One region of the Variovorax sp. PEI5 genome, then DNA from elsewhere that is predicted to be linked to it. Evidence: predicted binding sites of a transcription regulator. Region 1 holds the regulator's gene; each other region holds the start of a gene.
What was found. Region 1 encodes LexA, which represses DNA repair genes until DNA is damaged. Its sites were predicted from a motif close to ACTGTATNNNNATACAGT; they were not measured.
Positions count from the first base shown of each region.

Region 2: a site for LexA is predicted at 1,761-1,778, ahead of AC1MLT_RS06425 (PA0069 family radical SAM protein). Genes of this name have one in related genera too.
Region 3: a site for LexA is predicted at 1,686-1,703, ahead of AC1MLT_RS08205 (DNA topoisomerase IV subunit B). Genes of this name have one in related genera too.
Region 4: a site for LexA is predicted at 2,567-2,584, ahead of AC1MLT_RS17055 (DUF3072 domain-containing protein). Genes of this name have one in related genera too.

Region 1 covers NZ_CM155257.1:980,004-984,230, reverse strand. Annotated here, with positions in the region: gene adk (adenylate kinase) at 1-84, shown strand, start outside; gene AC1MLT_RS04545 (asparaginase) at 127-1,152, opposite strand; gene lexA (transcriptional repressor LexA) at 1,225-1,899, shown strand; gene AC1MLT_RS04535 (hypothetical protein) at 2,037-2,396, shown strand; gene AC1MLT_RS04530 (D-2-hydroxyacid dehydrogenase family protein) at 2,507-3,514, shown strand; gene AC1MLT_RS04525 (ABC transporter ATP-binding protein) at 3,605-4,227, shown strand, end outside.
Region 2 covers NZ_CM155257.1:1,401,842-1,406,068, forward strand. Annotated here, with positions in the region: gene AC1MLT_RS06420 (hypothetical protein) at 12-638, shown strand; gene AC1MLT_RS06425 (PA0069 family radical SAM protein) at 669-1,757, opposite strand; gene glgB (1,4-alpha-glucan branching protein GlgB) at 1,964-3,865, shown strand.
Region 3 covers NZ_CM155257.1:1,783,620-1,787,846, forward strand. Annotated here, with positions in the region: gene AC1MLT_RS08205 (DNA topoisomerase IV subunit B) at 1-1,652, opposite strand, end outside; gene AC1MLT_RS08210 (MFS transporter) at 1,821-3,044, shown strand; gene AC1MLT_RS08215 (hypothetical protein) at 3,052-3,246, shown strand; gene AC1MLT_RS08220 (class I SAM-dependent methyltransferase) at 3,249-3,905, shown strand; gene dapA (4-hydroxy-tetrahydrodipicolinate synthase) at 3,907-4,227, shown strand, end outside.
Region 4 covers NZ_JBWXPH010000002.1:118,075-122,301, forward strand. Annotated here, with positions in the region: gene AC1MLT_RS17040 (tripartite tricarboxylate transporter substrate binding protein) at 36-1,007, shown strand; gene flhD (flagellar transcriptional regulator FlhD) at 1,039-1,371, opposite strand; gene AC1MLT_RS17050 (antibiotic biosynthesis monooxygenase) at 1,558-2,187, opposite strand; gene AC1MLT_RS17055 (DUF3072 domain-containing protein) at 2,312-2,545, opposite strand; gene AC1MLT_RS17060 (LysR substrate-binding domain-containing protein) at 2,655-3,620, opposite strand; gene AC1MLT_RS17065 (FAD-binding oxidoreductase) at 3,664-4,227, opposite strand, start outside.

The DNA of each region.
Region 1 (4,227 bases):
GCGGCACCGAAGTACCGCGCCATCAGCGGGGTCGGCAGCGTCGACGAGATCACGCAGCGCGCGCTGGCGGCCCTCAGCGCCTGAGCTCCTCGCAGGCCCGGTTCCCGCCGGCCGGCCGGCGGGCGCTCAAGGCGCGTCGACCCGCTCCATCAGTTCCAGCATCAACGCGATCCGCGCCTTGACCGGTGTCAGGTCGCCGGCGCTGCGCAACCCGCGCGCGTGATCGCCGGGCATCGCGGCATCGCCCGGGCCTTCCACGATGCGCCCGCTGGCACAGCGCGTGGCGCGCAGCACGCCGACGCCGGATCGCTGCGCCCGCAAGGCCGCTTCCTCGAGCTCCCGATGGACCGTGCCGTTGCCCGTCGCCGCGACGACGAGACCGCGCAGGCGATCCGATGCGCCGGCCGCATGCTCGCGCAGCAGCAGGTCGACGATCCTGCCGCTGGCGCCGGCGTGGCTGGTCACGATCTCCACCCGGGGCCAGCGCGCGGGATCGACGCGGCTCATGTGCTCGAAGGCCCGCCGCGCCATGGCGCCGTCGTGCGCGGGCCAGTCGCGCAGACGACGCAACGCGCCCTCCTCGACATGACCCAATGCGCCGGCATCGCCCGAATCGAAGGCATCGAGGCGATAGGTGTGCACCTTGCGCACATCGACCGCACCATGCACGACGCCGGCCGCGACCGCGCACACCCCACGGGCACCGGGCGTCGTCGCCACCGCGATCGCGTCGCGGAGGTTCTGCGGCCCGTCGGGCGCCAGCGCGGTCGACGGCCGCATGGCGCTGACCAGCACGATCGGCTTCTCCGGCGCCAGCACGCGATGCAGGAAGAACGCGGTCTCCTCCAGCGTGTCGGTCCCGTGCGTGACGACGAGCCCCACCACGTCCGGCGGCGCCAGCCAGGCGGCGCAGCGCAGGGCCAGCATCTGCCAGGTCGCCGCGTCCATGTCCTTGCTGTCGAGCTGCGCGACCTGCTCGCCCACCAGTTCGATGCCCGCCGGCGCGTCGATGCCGCGCAGCATGTCCGCCACATCGACCTGGCCCGCGACGTAGCCGATGTTGTCTCCGGCGGCGGCGGCCCTGCCGGCGATGGTGCCGCCAGTGGCCAGCACGACGACGCGCGAGCATTGGATGAGTGAGTCGTCGACCATGTCTTGCAAAGTTTCAAAAACTGTTCAAAAATACAGATACTGGATATCCAGACAGTATCGCAAGGAGCTTCCATGCCATTTCCCGTCAAGCTTACAACCCGGCAGCAGCAGATCCTCGACCTGATCAGCGCCGCCATCGCACGCACGGGCGCGCCGCCCACGCGGGCGGAGATCGCGGCGGAACTGGGCTTCCGGTCCGCCAACGCGGCCGAGGAGCATCTTCAGGCGCTGGCACGCAAGGGCGCCATCGAACTCGTCAGCGGCACCTCGCGCGGCATCCGGCTCAAGGGCGATGCCCTGCGCTCCCTCAACGCATCGCGCAACAACCAGTTCTCGCTGGCATTGCCCGGGACCTCGCAGCTGCCATTGCCCCTGGTCGGTCGCGTGGCTGCCGGTTCGCCCATCCTGGCCCAGGAACATGTCGAGCAGACCTACTACGTCGAGCGCGCCATGTTCCAGCACCAGCCCGACTACTTGTTGAAGGTGCGCGGCATGTCGATGCGCGACGCCGGCATCATGGACGGCGACCTGCTCGCCGTGCAGTCGACGCGAGAGGCCCGCAATGGCCAGATCGTGGTCGCCCGTCTGGGCGAGGAAGTCACGGTCAAGCGGCTCAAGCGCACCGGCGACGCCGTCGAGTTGCATGCCGAGAACCCCGACTACCCGACCATCTTCGTGCAGCCGGGCGAGCCGTTCGAGATCGAGGGACTGGCCGTCGGCCTGATCCGCAACACGATGCTCATGTAGCGGACGACCGCGGCCCGCTCGGCGCGGCAGGAGTGGCGGACGCCCGGCGTCCGGCCACGGTCCGACCACGCCCCTGCGAACCTCAATCACCGGTGGCCACCACCGCTCGACAACCTCTCAGTTACCTGGAGATCCGCATGGGAATCGCTTTGCTTGCCTTGGTCGACCTGCTCTCACCGCTGCAGTCCTTCGCCCACCGATGGATGCCGGCGCGCGCGTCCGACACCGACGAATCGACCGCGGGTCACTGCGCGGCGGCGCGTCCGAAGCGCGGGCCCCGTGCCGGAGCGGCGGTCGACGTGGCGCTGGCCACGCCGCATGCCGTCGTGGCGCCGCGCCCGCTGCGCGTGGTGCGCACCGCCGATGCCCAGCGTTGCGGCGGCGTCACCGGACGTCTGGTGCTGTCGGGCCGGATGGTCGATGTCTGCGCCGAGCTCGACCGGCTGGCCGCCCTGGAAGCCGCTGAACTCTCGCGCAGCGCCGGCACACTGCACTGAAGCGCGCGGTCCGGCAACGGACGCCGGTCGCATCGGCATGCCGGTGGTTGGCGGTGGTGCGTGTCGACCGATGGGATGAGTCCACGGAGCGCGAGGCACAATGGCAAGCCATGAACATTGTGATCCTCGACGACTACCAGGACGCGGTGCGCAAGCTGCGTTGCGCCGCCAAGCTCGATCCGTACACGGCCAAGGTCTACACCAACACGGTCAAGGGCATCGGGCAGCTCTCGATCCGGCTGAAGGATGCCGATGTCATCGTGCTGACCCGGGAGCGCACGCAGATCACGCGCCAGCTGATCGAGAAGCTGCCCCGGCTGCAATTGATCTCCCAGACCGGACGCGCCGGCGCCCACATCGACATCGCCGCCTGCACCGACCATGGCGTTGCCGTGGCCGAGGGTGTCGGTTCCCCGCTGGCGCCGGCCGAACTGACCTGGGCGCTCATCATGTCGGCGATGCGTCGCCTGCCGCAGTACATCAGCAACCTCAAGCATGGCGCCTGGCAGCAGTCGGGCTTCAAGTCGGCCTCGATGCCGCCGAACTTCGGGCTCGGCTCGGTCCTCAAGGGCAAGACATTGGGCATCTGGGGCTATGGGCGCATCGGCCAGCTCGTGGCGCGCTATGGCCAGGCATTCGGCATGCAGGTCGTGATCTGGGGCCGCGAGGGCAGCCGCGAGCAGGCGCGCTCCGATGGTTTCCAGGTCGCCCCGAGTCGCGAGGCCTTCTTCGAGACCGCCGACGTGCTGACGGTGCATCTGCGCCTGAACGAGGCCACGCGCGGCCTGATCGGCTTCGACGACCTCTCGCGCATGAAGCCCACGGCCCTGTTCGTGAACACCTCGCGCGCCGAGCTGGTGGAGCCCGATGCCCTGCTGACGGCGTTGAACCGCGGCCGCCCGGGCATGGGCGCGGTGGACGTCTTCGAGAGCGAGCCACCGTTGCAGGGCCATGCGCTGCTGCGTCTTGAAAACTGCATCTGCACGCCTCACCTCGGCTATGTGGAGCTGGATAGCTACGAGTCCTATTTTGGCCAGGCCTTCGACAACGTCGTGAACTTCGTGCAAGACAATCCGACCCACATCGTGAATCCCGAGGCACTGCAGCGACGTCGCTGAAGCACCCGCGACGTCGCCGCCCGTTATCCGGCGGCGCACGGCGCGCACCGTCCCGGCGGGAGCACGCCACCCCGAGAGAAATCCCCGCCCGTGTTCCGTTTCTTCGAGCAGCTCCTTCCTCCCTATCCCGCCGCGGAGCCCACGGTCCCGCCGGCCCGCTTCCTGCCCTTCATCTGGGCCTGCATGCAGGGCACGCGGGGACTGGTGGCCGCGGTGGCCCTGCTCACCGCCGCCATCTCGGCCTTCGAGGCCTGGCTGTTCGCCATGCTCGGGCGCATCGTCGACTGGCTCGGCGGCCAGTCACCGGCGCGCTTGTGGGAGGACCGTGGCACGACGCTGATCTGGATCGGCGTGGCGCTGGTCGCCAGCATCGCGGTGGTGGCGCTGCAGACCATCGTCAAGCACCAGGCACTGGCCATCAACCTGCCGATGCGGCTGCGCTGGAACTTCCATCGATTGCTGCTCGGCCAGAGCATGGCCTTCTACCAGGACGAGTTCGCCGGCCGCATCACCGCCAAGGTGATGCAGACGGCCATCGCGGTGCGCGACACGATCTTCGTGCTGGCCGACGTGCTGATCGCCATGATCGTCTACGTCACCACCATCATCGTGCTGGCGGCGGTGCTCGACCGCCAGCTGATCCTGCCCTTCGCCGTCTGGCTGGTGCTGTACGTGGCGGCCCTGTGGTACTTCGTGCCACGGCTGGGCAAGGT
Region 2 (4,227 bases), 420 kb from region 1:
GTGCCACCGCCATGAAGAATCCGCTCTCCCTCCTCCGTCCGGCCGCCCTCGCCCTGGCCGCCACCCTGCTCGTCGCCTGCGCCTCCACGCCCCGCCCGGAGGCGCAATGGGTCGATCCCGCGCTGGGCGCGCAATCCCGCCTGCTCCAGGGCCAGAAGGTGCTGGTGGCCTGCGACGCCTACGACGCGGCGGTGCGGCAGATCTGCCAGGACGCCCTGTTCCGCGAGGTGCTGGCCAAGGGCGCGCAGCCGGTCGTGCTGCCCGCCGGCGCCACCTTCATGACCGATCGCGAGCTCGACGGCCAGCTGGTCGGCAGCGCCGCCGGCCTGGGCGCCCGGGCGGTGATCGTGCTGGCGCTGACGCCGGCCACCGCCAGCGCCGGCTCGGGCGTGTCGCTGGGCATCGGCGGCTTCAGCTTCGGCCGTGGCGGTGGTGGCGGCATCGGACTGGGCGTGCCGATCGGTGGCTCGCAGGTCAGCACCGGCTTCTCGGCCAACGGCCGCGTCACCGACGCGCGCACCGGACGGCTGGTCTGGACCACCAGCTTCGTGGCCGCGCCCTCGCAGGACCTGCGCGCGCAGTCCGGCGCATTGGCGAAATCGGTGATCGACGCGGCGCAGGCGGCCGGGCTGTTCTGACGCACCGGCCCGGCGCGGCCTCCGGCCGCCTCAGAACAGCTTGCCCTGCCCTGCCACCCCCGGCGGCCGGAAGGCCGCCAGGTCCGGCACCAGGCGCTCGCGGTCGAAGCCGATGCGCCGCGTCGCCTTCTCGAAGCGCTGGCGGATCAGGTCGGCCCACACCCCGCTGCCCTTCATGCGGGTGGCGAAGTCGGCGTCGTAGTCCTTGCCGCCGCGCATGTCCTGGATGCGCGCCATCACGCGCTCGGCGCGCTGCGGATGGTGCAGCTCCAGCCATTGCCGGAACAGCGGCGCCACCTCCCATGGCAGGCGCAGCACGGTGTAGAAGGCGCTGCGCGCGCCGGCGTCCCAGGCGGCTTCGAGCACCTGCTCCATGTCCTCGGTCACGAACGGGATCTGCGGCGCCACGCTGACGCCCACCGGCACGCCGGCCTCGGCCAGGGCGCGGATGGTGCGCAGGCGGCGATGCGGCGCCGCCGCGCGGGGCTCCAGCGAGCGCGACAGGCGGGCATCGAGCGTGGTGACGGTGACATAGACGGCGGCCAGCCGCTTGGCCGCCATCGGCGCCAGGATGTCGAGGTCGCGCTCGACCGCGCTCGACTTGGTGACGATGCCGAATGGATGGCGCGCCTCCTCCAGCACCTCGAGGATGGCGCGCGTGAGCCGCAGCTCGCGCTCGATCGGCTGGTAGCAGTCGGTGGCGGTGCCGATGGCGATCTGGCTCGGCCGGTAGCCCTTGCGGCCGAGTTCGGCGCGCAGCACGTCGGCGATGTTGCGCTTGGCGATCAACCGGGTCTCGAAGTCCAGGCCCGGCGACAGGCCGAGGTAGCTGTGCGTCGGCCGGGCGAAGCAGTAGATGCAGCCATGCTCGCAACCGCGATAGGGATTGAGCGAGCAGTCGAAGGGGATGTCGGGCGAATCGTTGCGGCCGAGCGCCGATCTGGCGTCCTCGAAGCGCACCTCGGTCGCCGGCGGTGGCGGGGCGTCGGTCACGCCCTCCTCCAGCGTGCCCCACCCATCGTCGAAGGCGGCGCGCTCGTCGCGCTCGAAGCGATGCGCCAGGCGGGTCGCGGCGCCGCGGCCCTTGAGCGCTTGCACGGGAATGAAGGTGTCGGCCATGGAACTGTGGTTATACACAGTATTTGACTCATTCATGAGGCATATGGTCCTGGCGACAGCCATTCGGGACATGCAGAAGTCAGACGATCGACTTCGTCCGACACGCCAAAGCGCACGCATTCACCGAAGCGATTACACGCATGCGTTCCAATGGTCTGGAAAAGAAGCTGCCGGAATGGTCCGGCACGGATCGAGGAAACCCACCCGTGCACAACGAACAATCGCGCCTGAGCGAGCAGGACGTCTGGCTATTTCGCGAGGGTCGGCATGCCCGGCTCCATGAATCCATGGGCTGCCAGCTGCACGAGGGAGGCGGCGCCTCCTTCGCCGTCTGGGCTCCCAATGCCTGGGCCGTCTCGGTGATCGCCGACTGGAACCACTGGGACGACCAGGCCACGCGCCTGACGCTGCGCGAGGACGGCAGCGGCATCTGGGAGGGCCATGTGCCCGAGGCCACGCATGGCGCGGTCTACAAGTACCGGATCTTCTCGACCCAGAACGGCTACGTGGTCGACAAGGCCGATCCCTTCGCCTTCTATGCCGAGCCGGCGCCCGCCACGGGCTCGCGCGTCTGGTCGCTCGAGCACGAGTGGAACGACGCCGAATGGATGGCCGGACGCGGCCCGAAGAACGCGCTCGACGCGCCGATGTCGATCTACGAGCTGCATGCCGGTTCGTGGCAGCGACAGGACGGCCAGATGCTCGGCTGGGCCGAACTGGGCGAGCGCCTGGCCGACTACGTGGTCGAGATGGGCTTCACGCACGTCGAGCTGATGCCGGTGACCGAGCATCCGTTCTATGGCTCGTGGGGCTACCAGACCACCGGCTATTTCGCGCCGACCTCGCGCTATGGCACGCCGCAGGACTTCATGGCCTTCGTCGACCACATGCACCAGCGCGGCATCGGCGTGCTGCTCGACTGGGTGCCCTCGCATTTCCCGACCGACCAGCACGGCCTGGGCTACTTCGACGGCACGCACCTGTTCGAGCATGCCGATCCGCGCCAGGGCTTCCACCCGGAATGGAGCTCGAGCATCTTCAACTACGGCCGCAACGAGGTCCGCAGCTTCCTGATCTCGTCGGGCCTGTTCTGGCTGGAGAAATACCACCTCGACGGCCTGCGCGTCGATGCCGTCGCCTCCATGCTCTACCTCGACTACGCGCGCAAGCATGGCGAGTGGATCCCCAACAAGTACGGCGGCCGCGAGAACCTGGAGGCCATCGAGTTCCTGCAGGACCTCAACCGCGCGATCTATCGCGAGCATCCCGACACCGTCTCCATCGCCGAGGAATCGACCGCCTGGCCGATGGTCTCGCGCCCGACCGAGATGGGCGGGCTGGGCTTCGGCATGAAGTGGAACATGGGCTGGATGCACGACACGCTCAAGTACTTCTCGCGCGATCCGATGTTCCGCCGCCATCACCAGGGACAACTCACCTTCTCGATGGTCTATGCCTTCGACGAGAACTTCGTGCTGCCGCTCTCGCACGACGAGGTGGTGCATGGCAAGGGCTCGCTGATCAACAAGATGCCGGGCGATGCCTGGCAGCAGTTCGCCAACCTGCGCGCGCTGTTCGGCCTGATGTGGGGCCACCCCGGCAAGAAACTGCTGTTCATGGGTGGCGAGTTCGGCCAGCGACGCGAATGGACGCACGATGGCGAGCTCGAGTGGTGGGCCACCGGCGATGCCAAGCACGCCGGCCTGCAGCGCTTCGTGCGCGACCTCAACCGGCTCTACCGCGAGGTCCCGGCCCTGCACCAGGTCGATTTCTCGGCCGAGGGTTTCGAGTGGATCAGCGCCGACGACAGCGAGCACAGCGTGATCGCCTTCCTGCGCAAGCCCCGCGCCGGCGAAGGCGGCGCGCCGGCCCTGGTGGTCTGCAACCTGACGCCATTGCCGCGCGTCAACTACGTCCTGGGCGTGCCGCAGGGCGGCGTCTGGGCCGAACGGCTCAACAGCGACGCCACCGTCTATGGCGGCGCCGGCTGGGGCAACCTGGGCGACGTCACGGCGGCGCCGCTGCCCGCGCACGGCCGGCCCTGCTCGCTGACGCTGACCCTGCCGCCGCTGTCGACCCTGATCCTCACCCCCGCCCAGTTCATCTGACGCACGACGACGCCATGTCCAAATCCGAATCCGCAAAGCCGGCGAAAGCCTCGAAGTCCGCCAAAGCAGCCAAGGACGCGACCAGCACCGCGCCGCCGGCCGCGAAGAAGTCCGCCAAGCGCGCCGCCGTCGTCGAGACGGCGGCGACGCCGCCGGTGCAGTCCAAGCTGATCGACGACACCGCGCACGCGCCGCTGTCCACGGCGCCGAAGGCCGCCGCCAAGACACCGCGCCCGTCGCGCGCCAAGAAGCCCAAGCCGGCCGACGTGATCGACGGCACCTTGGAGACGGGCGCCGATCCGGCACCCGGAGCCGACGCGGCATCCGCCGCCGAGACGGCGCCCTCGGTGTTCACCGATGCC
Region 3 (4,227 bases), 800 kb from region 1:
ACCCGGAACAGCGGCGGCTTGGCCACGTACACGTGGCCGGCCTCGATCAGCTTGGGGAAATGGCGGAAGAACAATGTCAGCAGCAGCACCTGGATGTGCGAGCCGTCGACATCGGCGTCGGAGAGGATGCAGACCTTGCCATAGCGCAGGCCGCTCATGTCGGGGGTGTCGGCGGGGCCGTGCGGATCGATGCCGATGGCCACCGAGATGTCGTGGATCTCGGTGTTGGCGAACAGCCGGTCGCGCTCGACTTCCCAGGTGTTGAGCACCTTGCCGCGCAGGGGCAGCACGGCCTGCGACTCCTTGTCGCGACCCATCTTGGCGCTGCCACCGGCGGAATCGCCCTCGACCAGGAAGACCTCGTTGTGGCCGATGTCCTTGCTCTCGCAGTCGGTCAGCTTGCCCGGCAGCACGGCGACGCCGGAGCCCTTGCGCTTCTCGACCTTCTGGCCGGCTCGCTGGCGCGTCTGCGCCGCCTTGATGGCGAGTTCGGCCAGCTTCCTGCCGTAGTCGACGTGCTGGTTGAGCCACAGCTCGAGCGCCGGGCGCACGAAGCTCGACACCAGCCGCACGGCATCGCGCGAGTTCAGGCGCTCCTTGATCTGGCCCTGGAACTGCGGGTCGAGCACCTTGGCGCTCAGCACGTAGGAGGCGCGCGCGAACACGTCCTCGGGCAGCAGCTTGACGCCCTTGGGCAGCAGCGAATGGAACTCGATGAAGCTCTTGACGGCGGTGAACAGGCCGTCGCGCAGGCCGCTGTCGTGGGTGCCGCCGGCGCTGGTCGGGATCAGGTTGACATAGCTCTCGCGCACCGGCTGGCCGTCCTCGGTGAAGGCCACGCACCAGTCGGCGCCCTCGCCCTCGGCGAAGTTGTCGGCGTTGCGGTCGGCATGGCCGGCGCCCTCGAACAGCGGGATCACCGGCTCGCCATGCAGCGTCTGCATCAGGTAGTCGCGCAGGCCGCCCTTGTAGAGCCACTGCTGCTGGTCCTTGGTCTTCTCGTTGACCAGCGTCACGGTGACGCCGGGCATCAGCACCGCCTTGCTGCGCAGCAGGTGCGTGAGCTCGCCCAGCGGCAGCACGGGCGATTCGAAGTACTTGGGATCGGGCCAGGCGCGCACCGTGGTGCCGAGCTTGCGCTCGCCGGCCGCCAGCGGACGCACCGCCAGCGGCTCGACCACGTCGCCGGCCGCGAAGGCCAGCCGGGCCACCGAGCCCTCGCGGTGCGAGGTCACCTCCAGCCGCGTCGACAGGGCGTTGGTCACGCTGACGCCGACGCCGTGCAGGCCGCCGGAGAAGCTGTAGGCGCCACCCGAGCCCTTGTCGAACTTGCCGCCGGCGTGCAGCCGGGTGAACACCAGCTCCACCACCGGCGCCCGTTCCTCGGGATGCAGGCCGAAGGGGATGCCGCGACCGTCGTCCTCGACGCTGACCGAGCCATCGGCGTGCAGCACGACGCGGATCTTCTTGCCATGGCCGGCGAGCGCCTCGTCGGCGGCGTTGTCCAGCACCTCCTGGATGATGTGCAGCGGGTTGTCGGTGCGGGTGTACATGCCCGGGCGCTGCTTGACCGGTTCGAGGCCCTTGAGGACGCGGATCGAACCTTCGGAATACGCCGGGGGCGTGGAGGAGTTCTTGGGGGAAGTCGCCATGGCGTGGGATTGTAATGAGAGCGCGTTCGCAGAACTGGATATTCGTACAGTACCACCGGTCGATTTCGGGGTCGATGCACGTCGCGCATCGAAAGTGCGCCCGAATATCATCGTCGCGCCTGTCGCCCGAAAGCTGCGGCGATGGCCTCGAATGACTACATTCGGAGGATGTCCCCCCGCTCCACCCCCCCTCACCTGTCGATGCAGCAGGTGCTGCTGTGCGGCGCCCTGATCGTCACGCTCTCCATGGGCATCCGCCACGGCTTCGGCCTGTGGCTGCAGCCGATCACGCAGGAGCAGGGCTGGACGCGCCAGACCTTCTCGTTCGCCCTCGCGATCCAGAACCTGTCCTGGGGCGTGATGGGCGTCTTCGCCGGCATGCTGGCCGACCGTCTGGGCGCCTTCCGGGTGCTGCTGATCGGCGCCGCGCTCTATGCCGCGGGCCTGGCGGGCATGGCGCTGTCGTCGACGCCGCTGACGTTCGCGCTGACCACCGGCGTCCTGATCGGCGCCGCGCAGGCCGGCACCACCTATGCCGTGATCTATGGCGTGATCGGGCGGCAGATCCCGGCCGAGCGGCGCTCCTGGGCCATGGGCGTGGCGGCGGCGGCGGGCTCGTTCGGGCAGTTCCTGATGGTGCCGGTGGAGGGCCAGCTGATCGCGCGGCTGGGCTGGCACAACGCGCTGCTGGTGCTGGCGGCGGCCGTGCTGCTGATCGTTCCGTTCGCCTTCGGCCTGCGCGAGCCGCGCCGCGCCGCCCCCGCCGGCGGGGCGCAGCAGAGCATCCTGCAGGCGGTGGGCGAGGCCTTCCGCTATCCCAGCTTCGGCCTGCTCATGGCGGGCTATTTCGTCTGCGGCTTCCAGGTCGTCTTCATCGGCGTGCACATGCCCAGCTACCTGAAGGACAAGGGCCTGTCGCCCGAGGTCGCGAGCTACGCGCTGGCGCTGATCGGGCTGTTCAACATCTTCGGCACCTATGTCGCCGGCACGCTCGGCCAGCGGCTGGCCAAGCGCAAGATCCTGGCGGCGATCTACTTCGGGCGCGCCATCGCCATCAGCGTGTTCCTGCTGGCGCCGCTGACGCCGATGAGCGTCTACGTGTTCGCCAGCGTGATGGGCTTCCTGTGGCTGTCGACGGTGCCGGCGACCAATGCGCTGGTGGCGCAGATCTTCGGCGTGGCGCACCTGTCGATGCTCAGCGGCTTCGTGTTCCTGAGCCACCAGGTGGGCTCGTTCCTGGGCGTGTGGCTGGGCGGCTTCCTGTACGACCGCACGGGCAGCTACGACATCGTCTGGTACATCGCCATCGCCCTGGGCGTGCTCGCCGGCCTGGTCAACCTGCCGATCCGGGAGACCGCGATCGTGCGCGCGCCGGTGCCGCGTCCGGCCTGAGGTGGCGATGCGCAGGCCCGCTCCCGCTCCGTCCGCGCGCTCCGTCGGGCCGCGCGACCACCGCTTTCGGCCCCTGGCGCAGCGCCTGCGCGGCGCGCTCGCGGGGGTGCTCGGGGCGGCCGTGCTCGCGGGCGTCTTCCTGCTCTACACGCGGGCGGACTTCGTGGTGACGATGATCGACCAGGTGTGGGCCTGCTTCTGACCATGGCTCCCGACAGCATCGCGCCGGTCACATCGTCGCCCTCGCCGCCCTCGCCGCCCTCGCCGTGGGTGCTGCGCTGGAGCGGCCTGGCCGCGCCCGGCGGCACGCTGCTCGATGTCGCCTGCGGCGTCGGCCGGCACCTGCGCTGGTTCCATGCGCGCGGCCATCGCGTGACCGGCGTCGACCGCTCGGCCGAGGCGCTGGGCACCCTGGCCGCGCTGGCACGCGACGGCGCCGAACTCGTCGAGGCCGACATCGAGGCCGGGCCCTGGCCCTTCGCCGGCCGGACCTTCGACATCGTCGTCGTCACCCACTACCTCTGGCGACCGCGGCTGAGCGACATCGTGGCCGCCGTGGCCCCTGGCGGCGTGCTCGTCTACGAGACCTTCGCGGCCGGCAACGAGGCCTTCGGACGACCGACGCGCCCGGACTTCCTGCTGCGCCCGGGCGAGCTGCTCGAGGCCTGCCGTGACCTGCACGTGGTGGCCTACGAGCATGGCTTCCTGGAGGCGCCGGCGCGCGTCGTGCAGCGCATCGCGGCGATCCGCCCGCGTGCCGGCGACGCCTCCGGGCACGTCCCGCGCGAGACGCCGGCCCTGTTGCAAACCCTTTCCAGCGAAGCAGTCTCACCCCGGATGCCATCCGGGGGCGCTCGGTAGAATGCCGGCTTTTCGTCCACCCGACAGAGAGATCCCCTTGGAGCAACTGACAGGCAGCATCGTCGCGCTCGCCACGCCGATGAATGACGACGGCAGCGTCGACTATTCCGCCCTGCGAAGGCTGATCGACTGGCACATCGACGAAGGCACCGACTGCCTCGGCGTGGTCGGCACCACCGGCGAGTCGCCCACGGTCGACGTCGAGGAGCACTGCGAGATCATCCGCGTGTCCGTCGAGCAGGCCAGGGGCCGCGTTCCGATCATGGCCGGCTGCGGTGCCAACTCCACCCGCGAGGCCATCGAGCTGGCGCGCTTCGCCAAG
Region 4 (4,227 bases), on a different replicon from region 1:
CCCGCCGCATCCGCAACCCTCTCGGAGACCCGTCCATGCCGTCCTCTTCCTTCTCCCTCGGCCGGCGCGCGCTGCTCGCCAGCGCCGCGCTGCCCCTGATCGCGCGGGCCGCCGGCTATCCGTCCAAGCCGGTCAAGGTGATCGTGCCATATGTCCCCGGCGGCGGCGCCGACATCCTGGCGCGCTACATGGCGCAGATGCTGACCGGGGCGCTCGGCCAGCCGGTGATCGTCGACAACCGCTCCGGCGCGGGCGGCATGATCGGCGTCGATGCCGGCCTGGCCGCGCCCGCCGATGGCAGCGTGCTGACGCTGATCTCGTCGAGCTACACGGTCAATCCGAGCCTCTACAGGATCAAGTACGACCCGGTGCGCGACATCACGCCGATCGGCCAGATCTCCGCCGGTCCGCTGCTGGTGGTGGTGAGCCCCGCGTCCCCGATCCGCAGCATCGCCGATCTCGTGGCGGCGGCGAAGTCCCGGCCCGGCCAGCTCACCTATGCCTCGTCGGGCCAGGGCAGCGCCCTGCATCTCGCGGCGGCCCAGTTCGCGCGCCGCGCCGGCGTGCAGATGGTCCACGTGCCCTACAAGGGCGGCGGCGCGGCGCTCACCGATGTCATGAGCGGCCAGGTCGATGTCTATTTCGCCGCCACCGCCAGCGCGCTGCCGCATGTCGAGGGCGGCCGGCTGCGGGCGCTGGCGGTCACCACGGCCGATCGCATCCCGTCGCTGCCGGAGGTGCCGACCATCGCCCAGTCGGGCTTCCCGGGCTACGACGTGACGCTGTGTTACGGACTCATCGGTCCGAAGGGCCTGCCGGCGGACATCGTGCGGCGCGTCAATGGCGAGATCGCGACGATCCTGCGTCTGGGCGCCACCACCGAGAAGTTCAAGGCCGATGGCGCGGTGCCCGCGGGCGGCACGCCGGAAGCCTTCGGGCAACGCATCGCCAGCGAGATCGCGACGTGGCGCGAGGTGGTCGGGGCGCTGAACATCAAGATCGACTGAGCACAAGGGCCGGCCCGGTCGACCCGGCGCCTCAGGCCGCCGCTTCGACGAAGCGGCTGGACATCAGCAGGTTGGCATGCAGCCGCGCGGTCGACTCGTTGACCGTGCGCGCGGCCGGGTTGGACTGGGTCAGCAATCGCCAGATCCGCTCGTCGTCGGCGCGGAAGCGGCACAGCAGCATGTTGCTCGATGCCAGCTTCATGATCTGCGATGGCGACAGCATGGCGATGAGGTCGGCCGAGGCTTCGGAGATGCCCAGCCGGAACAAGGCCTGGGCCTTGTCCTGGCGGATCAGGTTCTGGGACAGCATGAGATAGGTGAGGTTGGCTTCCCTGATCTCCGTCAGTGTCTGTTCGCTGGTCATCGTCAGCCTTTCCTGGGACCGGAGTCCTGTGGTTCGATGACCCAGGATCGACCGCTCCGACGATCGCGTCATCAGCCGGGAGCCATCGAATCGGGCGATTCGTCCGATCCTCCGGTAGGCGGGTCCTTTACGTCCGAAGTATTGAACGCCGGCGTCCCAGCATCCGTGCCGCGGGCCGCGGGGCCTTCATCGATAGAGCCAGCGCGCCATCAGCCGCGTGTAGCGCGGCATGATCACGTAGACCATCAACGCCACCACGATCGCCGCCGAGACGAGATGCGCCACCACATAGCCGCCGAGCCAGGGCGCGACCCCCTGCAGCCGATGCAGCAGCGCCGGCACCGCCATCGTGAGCGGGAAGATCACCGACAGCGTCAGCAGGAACTGCCGGTAGCGCTTGGCGGGTGGCTGCCCGGGGGGCGGATGGAACCAGAATTCGAGCCCGCTGCGCGTCTCGATCGTCTCGGCGGCCTGCAGCAGGGGAGCGACCTCCTCGACCAGTCGCCGACGCAGGTCCGACGCGAACCATTCCTGCGCGTGCGGGAGCGAATCGAAATGGATGGTGATGGTGTAGTGCAGGCCGCCGGCGGGCGGATGGATCACATCGACACCGCGATGCCCCGGCGCGCGCGAGGCGATCGGCACCACCTTGCGCAGCCAGGCCTCGTAGCCGGCGATCGCTTCTTGCCGCACCCGGTGTTCGATGACGGCGGTGACGGGTCCGGGGGCGGGCGGTGGTGGCTGCTGCTGCCGTGGCCGAGCGACGTCGACTGGCGGCGCGGCGGGGAACTCGGGTGGTGGAGAGGACGCGGGCATGGGTGGAGGCCTTGCGGTAACGACGATGTGATCACCGGTCGGTCCGCCGCTCCATGGCATCGCGGGACCGGCCCGGCCGTCATTCTCGGCCGAAGCGCGGTCCCGCACCGTCCGCGTCGCCGGGTCAGGTGTCGCTCTTGGACTCGCCCCGGCCGGTCTCGTGCTGCAGCTCGTCGATGCGCATCGACGCCTCGGCCTTGGTCAGGTTCTCGTCGACCGGCACCTTGGCTTCCTCGGACAGGGTCTTGAGGTAGGAGTGCTGGGCGCCGGTCATCTTCTCGTCGCCGGTGACCCAGTCCTTCGGGTCCTTCTGGGTGTTGCCTTCGTCGGCATGGGCCTGGGTGGTCTTGTCGGTCATGGGATGCTCCTTAAAGATTCCACTGTATGGGCATACAGATGCCGGGCTGTCGGACGATGTCCCTTGCTTCTATCGTCGATGCGATGACCCCGCCGTTCGCGGCGAACGGTCAGGCCACGCCGGCCGCGGCCTGCGGACCGACGTATGCCGCCCCCGCCCAGCGACCGTCCTCGCACAGCTGGCGCACGACGTCGTCGATCAGCTTGCAGATCGCGCCACGGGCATTGGTCCCGGGCAGGTGGCGCGAGGTGCACAGCCCGAGCACGCGCGCCATGTCCGGCGCCTGGATGCGATGCGCCACCAGGCGTTGCTCCTCGACCTCGCGCTGGGCCAGGCCCAGCGGCATGATGCTGGCGCCGATGCCGGCCTCGACGGCGCTCTTGAGCACGTAGACCGAATTGATCTCCGCCGCCACCCGCTGCGGTGGCCGGCCGGCGCGCGCCAGGGCCTGGTCGACCACCCAGCGCGTGCAGTGGCCATGCTGCGGGCTCGGCAGCACCAGCGGCCGCGCGGTGGCCTGGTCGAGCGAGACCTCGCCCGGTGCCGGCGCCGACGGGTCGTGGGGCGCGTGCATCAGCACGAACGCCTCCTCCACCAGCGGCACGAAGGCGATGTCGCGCGCGGGCATGGTGTCGGTGAAGAGGGCGATGTCGACCCGGCCACCGAGCAGCTGGTCGATCATGTTGCCGGTCAGTTCCTCGTTGAGGTGGAACAGCACGTTCGGGTAGCGGGCGGCGGCCGCGCGCATCAGAGGCAGCGCCAGCGTGGCGGCGACGCTCTGCGGCAGCGCCACGATGACCGAGCCGACCACCGTGTCCGACGAGCGCAGCACGGCCTCGCGGGCGTCCCGGATCTGCTGGAGGATGCCCCGGGCATATTCGTGGAAGACCTTGCCGGCCTCGGTCATCGTCACGCCGCTGCGGCTGCGCTGCAGCAGGCGCACGCCCAGCTCGGCCTCCAGCTCGGCCATCTGCCGGCTCAGGGCCGACTGCGCGACATGCAGGTGCGCCGCCGCGCGCGACAGGCTCTTGTGGTCGACGATCTCGATGAAGTACTTGAACTGGCGCAATTCCATGGGGGGAATTCTGGGCCGTCCGGCGGACCGTCGGCCGGCTCGCTCAGGCGACGAAGCTGACGACCTTGCCGGGGTTGAGGATGTTGTGCGAATCGAGCGCCTGCTTGATCGAGCGCATCAGCGCCACCGCGTGGATGCCATGTTCCTCGACCAGGTAGCGCATCTTGTGCAGGCCCACACCATGCTCGCCGGTGGAGGTGCCGCCATGGCGCAGCGAGCGCTGCACCAGGCGGTGGCTGAAGGCCTCGGCGGCCGCGTTCTCCTCGGCCGAGTCGGGGTCCACCAGCACCAGGCAATGGAAATTGCCATCGCCGACGTGGCCGAAGACCGGCGCCAGCAGGCCGTGCGAGCGGATGTCCTCGAGCGTCTCCTCGACGCAGCCGGCCAGCGCCGACAGCGGCACGCAGGCATCGGTGGTCATGCTGCGGCTGCCGGGCCTGAGCTGCAGCGAGGCGAAGTAGGCGTGGTGCCGGGGCGTCCACAGGCGCGAGCGCTCCTCCTGCAGACTGGCCCACTGGAACTCGCCGCCGCCGTGGGCGTCGGCGAGCTCGCGCACCACCGCCGCCTGCGCGTCGACCTGGGCCCGTCCGCCGGCGAACTCCAGGAA